DNA from 3 places in the Streptomyces sp. KPB2 genome. Region 2 is predicted to be linked to each of the others. Evidence: riboswitches for the same ligand, from Rfam matches in the RefSeq annotation. Region 2 holds a riboswitch; each other region holds the start of a gene.

The links. Region 2 has a riboswitch for cyclic di-AMP ahead of D1J63_RS19455 (M23 family metallopeptidase). Riboswitches for the same ligand answer to the same signal wherever they lie in the genome.
Positions count from the first base shown of each region.
Region 1: another riboswitch for cyclic di-AMP. It lies ahead of D1J63_RS08955 (M23 family metallopeptidase); the one in region 2 lies ahead of D1J63_RS19455 (M23 family metallopeptidase).
Region 3: another riboswitch for cyclic di-AMP. It lies ahead of D1J63_RS04480 (M23 family metallopeptidase); the one in region 2 lies ahead of D1J63_RS19455 (M23 family metallopeptidase).

Region 1 is NZ_CP034353.1:2,082,020-2,088,020, reverse strand. It holds gene D1J63_RS08970 (DNA topoisomerase IV subunit A) at 1-108, opposite strand, end outside; gene D1J63_RS08965 (pitrilysin family protein) at 446-1,813, shown strand; gene D1J63_RS08960 (pitrilysin family protein) at 1,810-3,198, shown strand; cyclic di-AMP (ydaO/yuaA leader) riboswitch at 3,390-3,554, shown strand; gene D1J63_RS08955 (M23 family metallopeptidase) at 3,567-4,331, shown strand; gene D1J63_RS08950 (GntR family transcriptional regulator) at 4,460-5,155, shown strand; gene D1J63_RS08945 (HPr family phosphocarrier protein) at 5,278-5,559, opposite strand; gene D1J63_RS08935 (bifunctional GNAT family N-acetyltransferase/acetate--CoA ligase family protein) at 5,761-6,001, shown strand, end outside.
Region 2 is NZ_CP034353.1:4,350,333-4,356,333, reverse strand. It holds gene D1J63_RS19465 (PrsW family intramembrane metalloprotease) at 1-170, shown strand, start outside; gene D1J63_RS19460 (aldo/keto reductase) at 187-1,131, opposite strand; gene D1J63_RS19455 (M23 family metallopeptidase) at 1,284-2,327, opposite strand; cyclic di-AMP (ydaO/yuaA leader) riboswitch at 2,339-2,496, opposite strand; gene D1J63_RS19450 (PP2C family protein-serine/threonine phosphatase) at 2,721-3,932, opposite strand; tRNA gene D1J63_RS19445 (tRNA-Met) at 4,137-4,210, opposite strand; gene D1J63_RS19440 (dihydrofolate reductase family protein) at 4,279-5,409, opposite strand; gene D1J63_RS19435 (trimeric intracellular cation channel family protein) at 5,515-6,001, shown strand, end outside.
Region 3 is NZ_CP034353.1:1,005,879-1,011,879, reverse strand. It holds gene D1J63_RS04500 (aspartate aminotransferase family protein) at 1-614, shown strand, start outside; gene D1J63_RS04495 (XRE family transcriptional regulator) at 679-1,293, shown strand; gene D1J63_RS04490 (DUF6126 family protein) at 1,290-1,409, shown strand; gene D1J63_RS04485 (tyrosine-protein phosphatase) at 1,430-2,227, opposite strand; cyclic di-AMP (ydaO/yuaA leader) riboswitch at 2,653-2,810, shown strand; gene D1J63_RS04480 (M23 family metallopeptidase) at 2,815-3,732, shown strand; gene D1J63_RS04475 (SGNH/GDSL hydrolase family protein) at 3,984-4,769, shown strand; gene D1J63_RS04470 (TetR/AcrR family transcriptional regulator) at 4,806-5,420, opposite strand; gene D1J63_RS04465 (MBL fold metallo-hydrolase) at 5,570-6,001, shown strand, end outside.

The DNA of each region.
Region 1 (6,001 bases), 2.3 Mb from region 2:
CGCGTACTCGAGGAAGGAGCCCTGCATCTCGTCGACGACGTCGATGTCGAGGATCTTCTCCTCGTACGAGTCGTCGGGCGGCGGGGTCTTCGTACTACGGCGGGCCATCGCTGCCGGCTCCTTGCTGAAGCGTGAACGGTGAACTGACGCCGTCCATTGTGGACTGCGGCACTGACAGCGACCGACCAGGACCCGTCACGGGCTGCCCGGCCCGGCGCTGCCCGCAGAGTACGCCCTCGTGCCGCGGCACCGTCCGCGCAGCCGTCCCCGGCGGCCCGTCAACCGCCTGCTCGCTCTCGGCGTACGAGCTCCGGGAACTCCACCGGCGGCCCGCACGCTTGCATACAGTGGCAGGATCGGCGGAATTCCGCAGTTCCGCCCGCTGATTCCACCCGGTGGTTCACCCAGTGATCCCACCAGATATTTCGCGATCGAAGGGACGTACATGCCCATGGGTCACACGGCCACAGCCCAGGCAGGCTCCGGCGGCCTGACAGCGACCGAGCACCGCCTGGCCAACGGCCTGCGCGTGGTGCTCTCCGAGGACCACCTGACCCCGGTCGCGGCGGTGTGCCTCTGGTACGACGTCGGTTCGCGCCACGAGGTCAAGGGACGCACCGGCCTGGCTCACCTTTTCGAGCACCTCATGTTCCAGGGCTCCGCCCAGGTCAAGGGCAACGGCCACTTCGAGCTGGTGCAGGGCGCCGGCGGCTCGCTCAACGGCACCACCAGCTTCGAGCGGACCAACTACTTCGAGACCATGCCCGCCCACCAGCTGGAGCTCGCCCTCTGGCTGGAGGCCGACCGCATGGGCTCCCTGCTGGCCGCCCTGGACGAGGAGTCCATGGAGAACCAGCGCGACGTCGTCAAGAACGAACGCCGTCAGCGCTACGACAACGTTCCCTACGGCACGGCCTTCGAGAAGCTGACCGCCCTCGCCTACCCGGAGGGCCACCCCTACCACCACACGCCGATCGGCTCGATGGCCGACCTGGACGCGGCGACCCTGGAGGACGCGCGCGCGTTCTTCCGCACCTACTACGCGCCGAACAACGCGGTGCTGTCGGTCGTCGGCGACATCGACCCCGAGCGGACGCTGGCCTGGATCGAGAAGTACTTCGGCTCCATCGCCTCCCACGACGGCAAGCAGCCGCCCCGGGACGGTTCGCTGCCCGACGTCATGGGCGAGCAGCTGCGCGAGGTCGTCGAGGAGGAGGTCCCGGCCCGCGCCCTGATGGCCGCCTACCGCCTCCCCGAGGACGGCACGCGCGCGTGCGACGCGGCCGACCTCGCCCTGACCGTCCTGGGCGGCGGCGAGTCGTCCCGTCTCTACAACCGGCTGGTGCGCCGCGACCGTACGGCCGTGGCCGCCGGGTTCGGCCTGCTGCGCCTCGCCGGAGCCCCCTCCCTGGGGTGGCTGGACGTGAAGACGTCGGGCGACGTCGAGGTGCCGGTCATCGAGACCGCCGTCGACGAGGAGCTGGCCCGGTTCGCCGAGGAGGGCCCCACGGCCGAGGAGATGGAGCGCGCTCAGGCCCAGCTCGAGCGGGAGTGGCTGGACCGCCTGGGCACGGTCGCCGGCCGCGCCGACGAACTGTGCCGGTACGCCGTCCTGTTCGGCGACCCGCAGCTCGCCCTCACCGCCGTGCAGCGGGTGCTGGAGGTGACCGCCGAGGAGGTCCAGGAGGTCGCCAAGGCCCGCCTGCGTCCCGACAACCGCGCGGTGCTCGTCTACGAGCCCACCGCCCCGGCCGACGAGACCGACGCCGACCCGACCGACGCCACCGACGAGAACGAGGAGGCGGCCAAGTGACCGAGCTCGCCACCATGGACTTCCACGCACAGCCGCAGGCCGGCGAGCCCAAGCCGTGGGCCTTCCCGGCCCCCGAGCGCGGCAGCCTCGACAACGGGCTCACCGTGCTGCGCTGCCACCGCCCCGGCCAGCAGGTCGTCGCCGTCGAGGTGCTCCTCGACGCGCCCCTGGACGCCGAGCCGGCCGGTCTCGACGGCGTCGCCACCATCATGGCGCGCGCCTTCTCCGAGGGCACCGACAAGCACTCCGCCGAGGACTTCGCCGCCGAGCTGGAGCGCTGCGGCGCCACCCTGGACGCGCACGCCGACCACCCCGGTGTCCGACTGAGCCTGGAGGTGCCCGCCTCGCGCCTGGCCAAGGCGCTCGGCCTGCTCGCCGACGCCCTCAGGGCGCCCGCCTTCGCGGACGGCGAGGTCGAACGGCTGGTGCGCAACCGGCTCGACGAGATCCCGCACGAGCTGGCCAACCCCTCCCGCCGGGCCGCGAAGGAACTCTCCAAGGAGCTGTTCCCGGCCGACTCGCGCATGTCGCGCCCGCGCCAGGGCACCGAGGAGACCGTCGCGGCCGTCGACTCGGCCGCCGTACGCGCCTTCTACGAGCGGCACGTCCGCCCCGCCACCGCCACCGCGGTGGTCGTCGGCGACCTCACCGGCGTCGACCTGGACGCGCTGCTCGGCGACACCCTGGGCGCGTGGACCGGTTCGGCCGCCGAGCCGCGCCCCGTGCCCCCGGTGACCGCCGACGACCGGGGCAGGGTCGTCATCGTGGACCGTCCCGGCGCCGTCCAGACGCAGCTGCTGATCGGCCGCACCGGAGCCGACCGGCACGACCGCGTGTGGCCCGCCCAGGTGCTCGGCACGTACTGCCTCGGCGGCACCCTCACCTCGCGCCTGGACCGCGTCCTGCGCGAGGAGAAGGGATACACCTACGGCGTACGGGCGTTCGGCCAGGTCCTGCGGTCCGCGCCGGACGGCACGGGCGCCGCGATGCTCGCCATCAGCGGCTCCGTCGACACCCCCAACACCGGTCCCGCCCTGGAGGACCTGTGGACGGTGCTGCGCAAGCTCGCCGCGGAGGGGCTCACCGACGCCGAGCGCGACGTGGCCGTGCAGAACCTGGTGGGTGTGGCGCCGCTCAAGTACGAGACGGCGGCGGCCGTGGCGGACACGCTCGCCGACCAGGTCGAGCAGCACCTGCCCGACGACTTCCAGGCGACGCTCTACCGTCAACTCGCCGCCACGGGCACCGTGGAGGCCACGGCGGCGGTCGTGAACGCCTTCCCGGTGGACCGCCTCGTGACGGTCCTCGTCGGCGACGCGGCGCAGATCAAGGAGCCCGTCGAGGCCCTCGGCATCGGTGAAGTCACCGTGGTGGCGGCCGAGTAGCGGCACGCGCGTGGGGCGGCCCTGGTGACCGGAGTGTCACCAGGGCCGCCGTATGTCCGGATTGGGGGAGTGGCTGCCCGTCTGCCCTGTGGCGTGCGCTACAAAAAGCCTGTTGCGTTTGAGGATTGAACACAGCCGCGTTTAGCGTCTTCCGGGCTGTTCGTCAGGCAGTGCGCCGCACCCGCGGCACCGGACAGTCATCGCCGAGTCCCCGTACGGCGCGAGCCAGGGGAGCCGGGGACCCAACGCAGTCCCTGGGGTGAATCGGACGCCCGCGCGCGCAGCGAGGGGGTCCGTAGGAGACCTTCCACCTCCGAACCCGTCAGCTAACCCGGTAGGCGAGAGGGAAGGAAAGGACAAGCCTCTACATGGCGTTCACGCGCGCCACCGGGAAGCACCGCCGTCCCAGTCGGGTGCACCGCACCACCGCCCGCGCGGCGGGAGTCGCGGCCCTCGCCACCACCGGCGTCGTCGGCACCCTCGCGGCTCCGGCGCTCGCCGCCGAGCCCGAGGTGGAGCAGAGCGGGCTCACCCCGGTCGTCACCATCGGCGACTCCGTAGCCGACGAGATCGACGCCCAGGCCGTCGCCCAGAAGCAGGCGGCCGTGGACGCCGCCGCCCGCGAGGCGGCCCGGGAAGCGGCCCGCGAGCGGGCGGCCGAGGCGGCCAAGGAGGCGCGCGAGGCCAAGGAGCGCGCCGCCCGGGAGGCGGAGCGCAAGCGCCTCAACACCTTCGTCGCGCCGATCACGGCCTCCTACGTCTCCACCGCCTACCAGGCCGGCAGCTCCCTGTGGTCCTCCGGCAGCCACACCGGGATCGACTTCCACGCCTCCAGCGGCACGACCGTGCACGCAGTGGGCGTCGGCACCGTCGTCGAGGCCGGCTGGGGCGGGGCGTACGGCAACCAGGTCGTGATCAAGATGCACGACGGCACGTACACGCAGTACGGGCACCTGTCCTCCATCGGCGTCTCGGTCGGCCAGTCGGTGGAGCCCGGCCAGCAGATCGGCCTCTCCGGGGCCACCGGCAACGTCACCGGACCGCACCTGCACTTCGAGGCCCGCACGAGCCCCGAATACGGCTCGGACATGGACCCCGTCGCCTACCTCCGCTCGCACGGCGTGAACGTCTGACGGCCGCATCCGAAAAGCCCCGCCTCCTTGAGTCGGGGCTTTTCGCATTCCATATTCGCTTGATTGGCCTAGAGTCGCTGAACATGCGTCCATCGTCGACGTTTCAGGGATCAAGGCGGAGGTCGGTCATGCGTATTCCGGCGCATTCTGTGTGTACGGCGATCCGGGACGACATCGTCGCCGGCGTCCACGGACGCGGGAGCCGGCTCACCGAGGAAATCCTCGCCCGCCGCTACGGCGTCTCGCGCGTCCCCGTGCGCGAGGCCCTGCGCACGCTGGAGGCGGAGGGCTTCGTGGTGACCCGGCGGCACGCGGGCGCCTGCGTCGCGGAACCGACCGAGCAGGAGGCCGCCGACCTGCTGGAGACCCGCGCTCTCCTGGAGCCGCTCGGTGCCTCCCGGGCCGCCCGGCGGCGCACCGAGGCCCACCTCAGGGTGTTGCGCGGCCTGGTCAGGCTGGGCCAGGAGCGGGCCGGGCAGAGCGACGGGGAGGATCTGCGCCCGCTGGGCGGCTGGTTCCACGAGACCCTCGCCCGGGCGGCGGGCAGCCCCTCCCTGGCCGCACTCCTGACGCAACTGCGCCACAAGATCGCCTGGATGTACGTCCAGGAGGCCCCGGCCGGACCCGTGCAACACTGGGCGGAGCACGGCGCGATCGTCGACGCGGTGGCCCGGGGCGACAGCGAACGCGCCCGGGCGCTCATGACGCTGCACACCGAGCGGTCGACATCGGCGTACCGGCTGCGGTTCGCCTCCGGCAGCGGGCGGACGGAGCGCGTGAGGAATGCGCAACATTCCGTAAACACGGCGGTGCTGCCGAAGTAACACAAGTGCCGTAGAAAGGGGCGGGGAATTCCGGACCGCTTTTCCAGCGCTCGGAACGGAAAAGGAGAAAGGCCCGTCCGGTGGTACCGGCGGGCCTTTCGGTGCTGCTGTTCCTTTGTCCGTCAGACGGTCTCGGGAAGCTCCTCGAGCCCCTCGGCGACCAGCTTCGCCAGCCGGTCCAGGGCGGCCTCCGCGCCCTCGGCGTCGGAGGCGAGGACGATCTCCTCGCCACCCTGGGCGCCGAGGCCGAGGACGGCCAGCATGGAGGCCGCGTTGACGGGGGACCCGTCGGCCTTGGCGATCGTCACCGGGACGCCTGTGGCCGTGGCGGCTCGGACGAAGATGGAGGCGGGGCGGGCGTGGAGACCCTCGGCCCAGCCGACGTTGACGCGGCGCTCAGCCATGTGATGCTGCCCTTCAGGTGTTCAGAGGGGTTGAAGTTGTCTAGACCATGTTGTCTAGACCAGTTTCCCACATCGTGAAGCAAGCCGGGACGACCGCGTGTGCCGTCCCGTGCGGTGCCCGGACCGCGGCCTCGGTCCGGGATTCCGTTGTCCACAGACTGCCCCGCGCCGTTGTCGTACGCGAGCCGTAGTCTGGGGCCCATGCAGACCTCGTCGGACCGGCACGAGTACCCCGCCCACTGGGAAGCCGACGTGGTGCTGCGCGACGGCGGCACCGCGCGCGTCCGCCCCATCACCGTTGATGACGCCGAGCGCCTGGTCAGCTTCTACGAGCAGGTCTCCGACGAGTCGAAGTACTACCGCTTCTTCGCGCCGTACCCTCGCCTGTCCGCCAAGGACGTCCACCGCTTCACGCACCACGACTTTGTGGACCGGGTGGGAC
Region 2 (6,001 bases):
TCCCGCCGTGGGTGTACGGGTACGGGGTGCCCGGCCCGTACGGGTCCGCGCCGGCGCCCGCCCCGTACGGGCCGTACGGTCCGCCCCCGTCGCACCATCCGTACGCGCCGCCCACCCCGCAGCTGCCCTGCACGCCGCAGTACCCGCCGCCCCGCCCCTACGGGCCGTAGGGTCCGCGCACCCCGCTCAGGCGGACGCCCGCGTGAGCCGCTCCGCCTCGTCCTGCGTCAGGTTCAGCTCGGCCACGCCCAGCAGCGCGGGCAGTTGCTCGACCGTGCGCGCGGAGGCGATCGGCGCCGCCACCGTCGGCCGGCCGGCCAGCCAGGCGAGGGCCACCGTGGCGACGGGCACGCCGTGGGCCTCGGCGATCTCGTCCAGGGCGGCGAGCACCCGGCGCCCGCGCTCGGTCTCCAGGTGCTTGGCCGCGCCGCCCGCCCGCGGGCTGTCCACGGCGGTGCCCGGCCGGTACTTGCCGGTGAGGAAGCCGGCCGCGAGCGCGTAGTACGGCACCGCCGCGAGACCGGCCCGCTCGGCGAGGTCGCTCAGTTCGCCCTCGTAGGTGTCGCGGGAGACCAGGTTGTAGTGCGGCTGGAGAGCGACGTACCGGGCCAGGCGCTCACGCTCGGAGAACTCCAGGGACGCCGCGAGCCGCTCGGCGGAGATGTTGGAGGCGGCGATGTGCCGCACCTTGCCGGCCCTCACCAGCTCGTCGAGGGCGCCGATGATCTCCTCGACCGGCACCTCGGGCTTGTCGAAGTGGGTGTAGTAGAGGTCGATCCGGTCGGTGCCCAGGCGGCGCAGCGAGGCGTCGGCCGCGGCCTTGATGTTCGCGGCGGACAGGCCGGGGTATTCGGGGTGCTGGCTGACCTTGGTGGCGAGGACGACGTCGTCACGGTTGCCGCGGGAGGCGAGCCACTTGCCGAGGACGGTCTCGGACTCGCCACCGCTGTTGCCGTCGACCCAGGCGGAGTAGGAGTCGGCGGTGTCGACGAAGTTGCCGCCCGCCGCCGTGTAGGCGTCGAGGACGGCGAAGGAGGTGTCCTGGTCCGCGGTCCAGCCGAAGACGTTGCCGCCGAGGGCCAGGGGGAAGACCTCGAGGTCGGAGGAGCCGAGCTTGCGCAGAGAAGTCATGTGGAGGATCAACGACCGTACTGGAGCGGACCATTCCGGACGCACGCAAAAACCCCGCAAAACGACCGCGAACCGGCAGCCCTGACGTCGGGGGGTTGCCGTCAGGACCGCCGGGGTTCAGCGGGGCGGGAAGCGTGAAGGCTCAGGGAGCCTCAGGGGGTGAGGCCCTTGCTCTGCAGCCAGGCCATCGGGTCGATGCCGGAGCCGTCGGCGGTGTGCACCTCGAGGTGGAGGTGGGCACCGGTGACGTTGCCGGTGGCGCCGACGCGGCCGATGACGTCACCGGTGGTGACCTTCTGGCCGACGCTGACGTTGATCGAGGACTGGTGCGCGTACCAGAGCTCGGTGCCGTCGTCGAGGGTGAGCACGGTCTTGTAGCCGTACGACCCGTCCCAGCCGGCCGACGTGATGGTGCCGCTGTGCACCGCCTTGAGCAGCGTGCCCGTGGGGGCGGCGAAGTCGAGGCCGGTGTGGTGACCGGAGGCCCACAGGGAGCCGGCCTGGTTGAAGGTGGAGGAGATCGTGTACGAGGAGGTCGGCAGCGTGAACTGCTTGGCCAGCTTGGCGAGCCGCTCGGCCTCGGCCTTCTTCGCGGCCTCCTCCTCCGCCTTCTTCTTGGCGGCGGCGGCCTTCTCCTCGGCCTCCTTCTCCGCCTTGGCGGCGGCTTCCGCGGCCTTCTTCTCGGCGGCGGCCTGCGCTTCGGCGGCGGCCTTGGTCTCGACCTGGGCCTGCTGCTGCTCGGCCTGCGCCATGATCCGGGCCCGCAGCGACTCGCCGGCGCCGGCGGAACCCGCGTCCGCCCCGGTGTCCGCGGCGACGGCCTGGGTGATGCCGCTGAGCGGGGTGGCGGAACCCTCGGGCTCCGACTCCTCGTCGCCGCCGGGCATGAGCGAGCCGACGTTCGGCAGGTCCGGCATGGAGATGGACACCGGCGGCTTGCCGGTCTGCGCGCTGGCCATGCCGCCCGCGCCGACTGCGGCTATGACACCGACGCCGAGGACGGTGGAGCTGCGGGCGAGCCCGCCGCGCTGCTTGGCGACGCGGTGCCGGCCGCGCACGGGGCGGATGGACTCCGCGGTGGGGTTCCACTCCTCCCAGGGGCCCTCTTCGGCGCGGGGGGCGTCGTAGCCGAAGGTGTCGGTGCCGTGCCCGGTGGGCACGAACGGGGCCTCGGGGGCAGGCCGGTTGGACGCCACGTGGGCGTACTCCTTTCCTTCCTTCTCGCCTACCGGGTTAGCTGACGGGTTCGGAGCAGGAAGGTCTCCTACGGGTGTGTGCCGACCGCGTTTCCACGGCGTCATACGCCCGATTCACCCCAATGTGGTGGTTCCCCGGTTCCCTTGCGGGATTCGGCGCGTGCGCACGGAGCCGCCTTCTGTGACGGCTGGGACGACCGCGCTGCGTTATCGAACGTTAATAGACGCGAGGCTCGGATTCCAAGCCGTTCCGCTTGATCATTAACGGAAACGGCCGGGACGCACCCCTCATGACCGGTGAAATCCGGACGAGTTGACTCGCTCTCAGTATTCCCCTTCGCGCCACTTTCTTCTGACGGTGTATCAGTTGTTATGCGGAGGGGGGTCGCGCTGTCACGGCTCGTGACAATGATCATGGTCGTCGTGCCCGGGGCGCCGTACGGCCAGCAGCGCCATGTCGTCCGCCATGCCGCCCCCGGAGTGCCGGCGCACGTCCTCGGCGAGGGTGTCGAGCAGGGTCGCCGGATGCCGGAAGACGCGGCCGGCCAGCCGCGTCTGCGGATCGTAGAACTCGCCTCCGGCGTCCCGGGCTTCGGTCAGCCCGTCGGTGTACAGCAGCAGAGTGGCCCCACCGGGGAAGGCGGCCTCCTCCGCCCGGTCGGGCCAGACGCCCAGCTCGCCCATGCCGAGCGGCAGCGCCGACTCGCGGGCGGGCAGGGCGCCCAGGGTGCCGTCGGCGTAGAGCAGCAGGGGCGGCGGATGGCCGCGGTTGACGATGCGTACGGTCCCGTCGCCGTGCGGGAGTTCGGCGAGGACGGCGGTGGTGAAACCCTCGAAGGCGTCCAGTCCGTCCCGCCGGGTGCCCTCGCGCGCCAGCGCCCGCTCCAGCCGCTGCGCCACCGCCTCCAGCGTCGCCTCCTGCTCGGCGGCCTCCCGGAACGCTCCGATCACGACGGCGACGGCGGCGACCGCGCCCATGCCCTTGCCGCGCACGTCGCCGACGATGAGCCGGACGCCGCGGGCGGAGTCCTGCACCGCGTACAGGTCGCCGCCGATGAACGCGTCGGCCTGCGCGGCCTCGTAGCAGACGGCGATCTCGAAACCCGCGATGCGCTCGGCGGGTTCGGGCAGCACGGCGCGCTGGGCGGCCTCGGCGATCTCGCGGACGGAGACGAGACGCTCGCTGCTGCGCCGCACCATGCCGTTCACGAGGACGGCGAGCACGGCGACCGTCGCGATGGTGATCAGCTCGGTGAGGGAGTCGACGTAGTGGATGACGCCCTTGCCCAGCTGCAGCCCGATGACCGAGACGACCACGGCGACACCGGTGAGCGCCGTGCCGCGCCGCGAGTAGAGCGGGGCGGCGATCAGGGGCGCGGCCGTGTAGAGGGGGCCGGCGGTGAAGTACCTCGGGGTGAGGATGTCGTACAGGATGGCGACGACGATCAGCAGCACGGGGAGCGCGTGCACGAAGGCGCGCCCGTACGCGGTCCGGCTGCGCGGCGGCGGCCCGGCGGGCGGCTCCTCGTCCCCGAGGCCCGGGTCGGGAACGGGATCGCCGGGGAGCCGGCCACCGGCTCTGGCGGCCGCTCCCTCGTCGTCCACGTCACCTGGCCGCACCACTCGTCTCCCGCCACCCCGCGCGTCCGCGCGCCGCTCACCGTCCAGGAGTCCAGGTTTCCGGGAGCGGGGGCGGGCGGCGAGCGGTGAGGGGCCGACCGGATGACACGGGGATACGGGACGCCCTCGGTGCGTCCCGAGACGCACCGAGGGCCGGAACCCTTTCGGATTCCGGCCCTCGGCCTTCAGTAGCGGGGACAGGATTTGAACCTGCGACCTCTGGGTTATGAGCCCAGCGAGCTACCGAGCTGCTCCACCCCGCGTCGTTGTGTTCACCACTGTACGTCATCCCGGGACCGGAATGCACATCGGTATCTCCGCCGCCGGCTCCCTACCGCTCCAGATGGCGGTTCGGCGCCTTGGCCGCCTCCTCGTACTCGGGCAGTACGACGACGGCGACGCCTCGCGCGGCGAGCACCCCGCTCCCGTCCGCACCCGCCACGAAGGTGTCCGGCTCCCGCCAGGCCGTGACGACCCGGCGCACCCCGGCGTCGAGGATCAGCCGGGCACAGGGCGCGGGCCGGGAGGCCCGGCGGGCACAGGGTTCGAGGCTGCTGTACACGGTCGCGCCCGCGAGCCGTGCGTCGGAGGGGTCGATCTTGGCGAGCGCGGCCTCTTCGGCGTGCGCCACGGGATCGCCGCCCTCCCGCGAATACCCGCGCGCCAGTTCGCTCCCGTCGGCGGCGACCACGACCGCCCCCACGCTGAACGCGGTCTCCGACGGCGGGCACAGCCCGGCCAGCTCACAGGCGACCTCCAGCCAGTACCGGTCGGCGGGGGCCACGCGCTCACCGGTCCCGGGTGCGGTGGGCCGGTACCGCATCAGCACGACGTCCCCGATCCGCCGCGTTCCGACCAGCGCGAGCCGCCCGCCCTGGTAGGCGCCGGGCCCGAACAGCCGGGGCGCGGCCGGGTCCCCGACCAGGACGGGCGCGAGAACGAGCTGCAGCTCGTCGGCGAGCTCCTGCTGGAGCAACTGGCTGTGGACGGTCCCGCCCCCCTCCACCATGAGCCGCCGCACACCCCGCCGGTCGTGCAGGTACTCCAGCGCGGCGTGCCAGTCCAGCACCGGTCCCAGGGACACGACGTCGGCACCGATGCCGAGCTCTCGGGCCCGCCGGGCCCCGTCGTCCGTGGTCAGCAGCACCTTCTCCCCGCCCGTGTGCCAGAACCGCGCCGCCGGATCCAGCTCGCCGCCGCCGCTGACGGTGACCTTGAGCGGGTACTCCGCCTGCCCGGCCGCGACCCGGGCCGCCCGCCGCTCGGCCGAGTTCACCAGCAGCCGCGGATTGTCGGCCCGGATCGTCCCGGCCCCGACCAGGATCGCGTCCACGGAGGCCCGCACCTCGTCGACCCGGTCGAAGTCGGCGGGGCCGGACAGCAGAAGCCGTTCGGGACCGGTGTCGTCCAGGTAGCCGTCGAGGGAGACGGCGGCGGAGAGGAGGACGTGGGGCAGGGGCATGGATGACACTCCGGGAGGCGGACGCGCGGCGGGTTCCGGCGCAGCAACCCTAGGCTCCGATGCCGCCCGCGTGGCGGGCACCCGCCCCGGGGTACCCGGCGCCCCATGAGCACCGAACCCGCTCCGCTGCTCGCCCTGGATCTCACCGGCACGTTCGCGTTCGGGCTGAACGGGGCGCTGACCGCGGTGCGGGCCGCGCGGCTGGACGTGGTCGGGGTGGTCGTGCTCGGGATGATCACCGCGTTGGGCGGTGGGTTCATCCGCGACGTCCTGATCGACTCGCTGCCGCCCGCCACGCTCCTGGACTGGCGTTACTACACGCTCGCCGCCGCCGGTGGGCTCATCGCCTTCGCCGTCAGCCGGCACCTGCGACGGCTCGAACCCGCGATCACCGTGCTCGACGCGGTCGGGCTGAGCACCTTCGCGGTGATCGGCGCGAGCAAGGCGCTGGACGCCGGGCTGGCCGTCGTACCCGCGATGCTGCTGGGCGTGATCACCGCGGTGGGCGGCGGCACCATCCGCGACACCCTCGTCGGCCGGATCCCGACCGTGCTGCGCACCGGGCTGTACGCCATCCCGGCGCTGGTGGGCG
Region 3 (6,001 bases), 3.3 Mb from region 2:
AACCCGACCTGGTCTGCGTCGCCAAGGCGCTGTCCGGCGGATACGTGCCGGTGGGAGCCACCCTGGGCAAGGACTGGATCTTCCAGAAGGTCTACTCCTCGATGGACCGCGTGCAGGTCCACTCGGCCAGCTTCGGGTCCAACGCGCAGGCCATGGCCGCCGGCCTCGCCGTGCTGTCGGTGATGGAGAACGAGGAGATCGTCGCGAACGCCGCCGCGGTGGGGGACCGGCTGAAGACCCGGCTGGCCGCGCTGGTGGACCGCTACGAACTGCTCGCCGACGTCCGGGGCCGCGGACTGATGATCGGCATCGAGTTCGGCCGGCCCAGCTCCCTGAAACTGCGCAGCCGCTGGACGATGCTGCAGGCCGCGCGGAAGGGACTGTTCGCGCAGATGGTGGTCGTGCCGCTGCTGCAGCGGCACCGCATCCTGACCCAGGTGTCCGGCGACCACCTGGAGGTGATCAAGCTGATCCCGCCGCTGATCATCGACACCGACGACGCCGACCGGTTCGTCGACGCCTTCACGGAGGTGATGGAGGACGCGCACAATGGCGGTGGACTGATGTGGGACTTCGGGAAGACCCTGGTCAAGCAGGCGGTGGCCAACCGCTGACCGTCTCTTTTGCCTGTGAGGCAAGAAATTTGCCTGTGGGGCAAGAGTCGGGCTGAATGGAGGCATGAGCTCCTCCGAGACCGGCCCCGCCGAGGGTACGGTCGCCGCCGTCGCACCGCAGCTGCGCGAGCTGCGGCGGCGGGCCGCCCTCACCCTGGAGGCCGCGGCCCGCGCCGCGGGGCTGTCGCCCGCCCACCTCTCCCGCCTGGAGACCGGGCAGCGCCAGCCCTCACTGCCGATGCTGCTCGCCCTCGCCCGCATCTACGGGACGACCGTCGCCGAGCTGTTGGGCGAGACCGCGGCCGACCGGGACGCCGTCGTGCGCGCCGCCGACATGGAGGCCACGAGCGCGGGCGGCTGGACGTACTACCAGGCCGGAGCGCCGGGCCGGGGCATGCAGGCCCTGCGCGTCGAGGTGCCGTACGGCTCGCAGGGCGACGTCGTGCGGGTGCACCCCGGGGAGGAGTGGCTCCACGTCCTCAGGGGCCGGCTGCGGCTGCGCCTCGGGGACACCGAGCACCGGCTCACCGCCGGGGACAGTGCCCACTTCGACTCCATGACCCCGCACCGGATCGCGGCGCGGGACCCCGACGGGGTCGAGCTGCTCTTCGTCCACACCCTGCTGCAGAGCCCGACGGCCGCGCTGTGCCTCGGCCCGACCCCTGGAGAGACGCCATGAGTGCCATCGAGGACAAGTTCCCGCGCGCCCTGTGGGTGCGCCTGGTCATCTACATCGCCCTGGGGCACGTCTTCGGCGGCTTCCTCTACCTGCTGTTCGAGGTGGGCGCCAAGTAGCCCGTCCGCGAGCGGGTGGCTCAGTCCACCATCCGCTCGCGCAGCCGCTCCCGGGTCCCGGCGCCGAGCCCCAGCCCCTTCTCCAGATAGGCGTCGACTCCGCCCCACGTCTCCTCGATCGTCTCGAAGGCCGCCGCCAGGTACTCGGCGCGCGCGTCGAACAGCGGGCTGAGCAGCTCCATGACCTCGGGGGAGTAGGCGGAGGCGGCGGTGCTGCTGCGGCGCACCTTGTAGCGGCGGTGCGCGGCGTTCGACTTCAGGTAGTCCTCGACGACGGCCTCGCGCTCGACGCCCAGGGCGAGCAGGGTGATCGCGATCGACAGACCGGCGCGGTCCTTGCCGGCCGCGCAGTGCATCAGCGCCGGGACGCTGTCCTCGGCGAGCGCGTGCAGGATCCGGGAGTGCTCCGAGGTGCGCTCCGTGACCATCGCGCGGTAGGAGGAGATCATGCGCCGGGCGCCCTTGCCGTCGCCGAGGATCCCGTGCAGCTGGTCGAGGTCTCCGTCCCGGACCATCTTCCAGAACTCGGCGCCGTCGGCCGGATCGCTCAGCGGCAGGTTCACATTGCGCACGCCCGGCAGCTCGACGTCCGCGCCGTCGAGCTTCTGGTCGGCCGCGTTGCGGAAGTCGAAGATCGTGTGCAGGCCCAGCGAGGCGAGGAACGCGGCGTCCTCCCCGGTGGCATGAGCCAGGTGGCCGCTGCGGAACAGCACCCCCTGCCGCACCCGCCGGCCGTCCACGGTCGGCAGTCCGCCCACGTCCCGGAAGTTGCGCACACCGGTCAGCTCGGGTTCGGTCGACGGGACCTGCTGCGTCACGGGGGCTCCTCCCACTCCGCCCCGCCGCCGCTGCTCGCCGGCGGGCGCCATTCGACGATACGGCATGGCCGGTGCGCGAAAGCCGTTCCGGCAGGGGTATTGCGGACCGGAAAGGGCCTTCTGTCCGAATTGGAGGATTGGTGATAACTGGCCCTGAAATGGCGGAAGGTGGGTAAGGGGCGCGTGAGCAGCGTCATATCCGTGACCGAGCGTTGCCCGTCATGTTCACGTAATCCGGCCCGTTCTCAAGGGAATTCAGGAAAAGCGGTGCGAGGGAAATCGACGCAGGGTTACCGGGTTTTCCCGTAATGGATCAATAGAAACAGCTGTCGCCGGAACCTCTCGCTTGTCCCTGTGCGTCTTGGTCCCTTACGTTCACCACCGATCCGGACGGACGCCTAATCCTGCCGCCGACCGGAGCCCGCACTCATCCACCACCCGTACACGGCAGGAGCGGGGGACCCACAGGTAGAACTGCCTGTTCCGGTTCCCGGAACGGCTTGGGGTAAAGCCGCGTTTCGGCGCGGCCGGGCATCTCCAGCCCGCACCCGACAGCTCACCTCGCAGGCGCCGGAGAGGAATTCGCCATGCCCGCGAAGGGTAAGCACCGCCGTACCAGGGCCATGCGCCTGACCCGCACCATCGCCGTCGCCGGAACCGGTGGCGCCGCGCTCGCGCTCCCGCTGATGGGTGCCGCCTCCGCCAATGCCGCCCCGGCGCACTCCGTTTCCGGGCAGGCCGTGCAGTCCGTTCCGGCGTCGGCCAAGAAGGCCGCCGCGAACGGCTCCGACAAGAACGCGGAATCCCGCACGTACACCGTGAAGAGCGGTGACTACCTTTCGAAGATCGCCGACGAGCAGCACGTCGACGGCGGCTGGAAGAAGCTCTACGCGGACAACCGCGAGGCCGTCGGCTCCGACCCGTCGCTGATCCACCCGGGCCTCGAGCTCTCGATCGCCGGCCAGGCCGCCAAGTCCTCGGCGCCGTCCTCCGCGCAGTCGCAGAAGCCGGCCCAGAAGTCGGCGGACACCGCGAAGACCGCTGCCACGGAGTCCACGGAGTCCTCGGACACCGGGACCCAGTCCGCGGGCACCACCAGCGGTTACACCTCCCCCGTCGCGGGCGGCACCGTCGGCACCCCCTACCACCAGTCCGGCAGCATGTGGTCCAGCGGCTACCACACCGGTACCGACTTCGTCGTTCCGACCGGCACCTCGCTGAAGGCCGTCGGCGCGGGCACCGTCGTCTCCGCCGGCTGGGGCGGCGCGTACGGCAACCAGGTCGTCATCAAGCTCGACGAGGGCCACTACGCCCAGTACGCCCACCTCTCCTCGCTCTCCGTCTCCGCCGGTCAGACGGTGACGACGGGTCAGCAGGTCGGCCTCTCCGGCGCCACCGGCAACGTGACCGGCCCGCACCTGCACTTCGAGATCCGCACCACGCCGGACTACGGCTCGGACATCGACCCGCTCGCGTTCCTGCGCTCGCACGGCGTCTCCGTCTGACGACCGGTTCCGCGCGGCCTCCGCACCCCGAAGGCCGGACCCCGATCCCCGGGTCCGGCCTTCGGCGTGTCCGGACTTCGGGGTGTCCGGACCTCGATGTGTCCGGACCTCGGCGTATTCCGGAATTGACGAACACTTTAGGCGTGGCCTTTCTCACCGCCCGTCAACCCCTTCCTACGGTCGCGTAGGTCACATTCCAAGGTGAATCATGGGCCGACGTGGCAGACGATTCGAAGAGTGACAGCAGAGCAGTGATCGGGTCGTACGTGGCGGTGGGGGACAGCTTCACCGAGGGCGTCGGCGATCCCGGCCCCGACGGGGCGTTCGTCGGCTGGGCCGACCGACTGGCCGTACTGCTCGCGGACCGGCGCCCCGAGGGCGACTTCACGTACACGAACCTCGCCGTGCGCGGCAGGCTCCTCGACCAGATCGTGGCGGAACAGGTCCCCAGGGTCGTCGCCCTCGCGCCGGACCTGGTCTCCTTCGCGGCGGGCGGCAACGACATCATCCGGCCCGGCACCGACCCCGACGAGGTCGCCGAGCGGTTCGAACTGGCGGTGGCCGCGCTGACCGCCGCGGCCGGCACCGTCCTGGTGACCACCGGGTTCGACACCCGCGGGGTGCCCGTCCTCAAGCACCTGCGGGGCAAGATCGCCACGTACAACGGGCACGTGCGCGCCATCGCCGACCGCTACGGCTGCCCGGTGCTCGACCTGTGGTCGCTCCGCAGCGTCCAGGACCGCAGGGCGTGGGACGCCGACCGGCTGCACCTGTCGCCGGAGGGCCACACCCGCGTGGCGCTGCGCGCCGGACAGGCCCTCGGCCTGCGCGTCCCGGCCGACCCCGACCAGCCCTGGCCGCCCCTGCCGCCCCGCGGCACGCTCGACGTGCGGCGCGACGACGTGCACTGGGCGCGCGAGTACCTGGTCCCGTGGATCGGACGCCGGCTGCGCGGCGAGTCGTCGGGCGACCACGTGACGGCCAAGGGAACGCTGTCGCCGGACGACATCAAGACGCGGATCGCCTCGGTGGCCTGAGGCGGGACCGGGCGCCCGGTGCCCGTACGACAGCCCCTAACGTCGTGCGGGCATCAGGGCCGCCCGCTCCAGGCCCAGCTCCCGGGCCAGCGCCTCGTCCACCCACTCCTGTGCCCGGGCCCGCGACACCGTGCCCGTGTACGACGTGAGCTGCACCGCCAGCCCGTCCAGCAACGCCGTCAGCCGCAGCGCGGCGGCATCCGGCTCGGGGCAGGAGAACTCGCCGGCGGCCACGCCCTCGGCGATGACCTCGGCGAGCGCCGCCTTCCACTGCCGGTCCAGCTCGCGCGTGACCTCCCGCAGCGCGGGCTCGCGCGGCGCCGCCGCCCAGCCCTCGATCCACAGCCGCCAGCCTTTGGCCTGACCGGTCGGCGCGTACCACCGCACGGCCGTCCGCAGGCGGCGCAGCGCCGTCGTGCGACGGGCGAGCAGCTTGTGCAGATGGGCGAGATCGGCCTCGGCGGCATGCGTGAACGCGGCGGCGACCAGCCGTTCCTTGGTGGAGAAGTGATAGAGCACCAGGGCGTTGCTGACACCGAGCGCGGCGGCCACGTCGGCGATCCGCAGCGCCGCCACGCCCCGGGCCGATATCTGCTCGACGGCAGCGCGCAGCAGCTCCTCGCGGCGCTCAACCGGACTCTCCCCACGCACGTCACCCTATACAGGCCCCCGACGTGCCGTGACGCCCTGCCGGTTCGCAGGGGACCGGGAACACGGATGTGGCGTCCGTCGTTCGAGGTGACGTAGGACGAGACGAAGACGAACAAGACGAGAGCCTGACCGCTCCACCTGGAGGTACCGTGGCCGCTTTCCGTTCCCCGAGTCCCGGGTTCAGCGTGCCGCGGCCCGCGGCCTTCGGCGCGGACCCGGGTGGCGAGCGGATGGCGCGCATCCGCAGGTCCCCGCACTTCCGCGACGGCGTCTTCCAGAACCCCGGCGGCCCCGCCCGGACCCGGCCGTCCGGCTCGGCCACCGAATTCGCCAAGATCTACTTCGACAAGCAGGCGCGGCTGGGCCGGTCCCCGCGGGGCTCCGTCCCGGTGCACGCCACCACCCTGGCCGACATCGCCAAGCCGCCCGCCACCGGACTCCGGCTGACCTGGATGGGCCACTCCAGTGTGCTCGCCGAGATCGACGGGCAGCGCGTGCTCTTCGACCCCGTGTGGGGAGAGCGCTGCTCCCCGGTCCCCTTCGCCGGCCCCAAGCGCCTGCACCCGGTCCCGCTGCCGCTG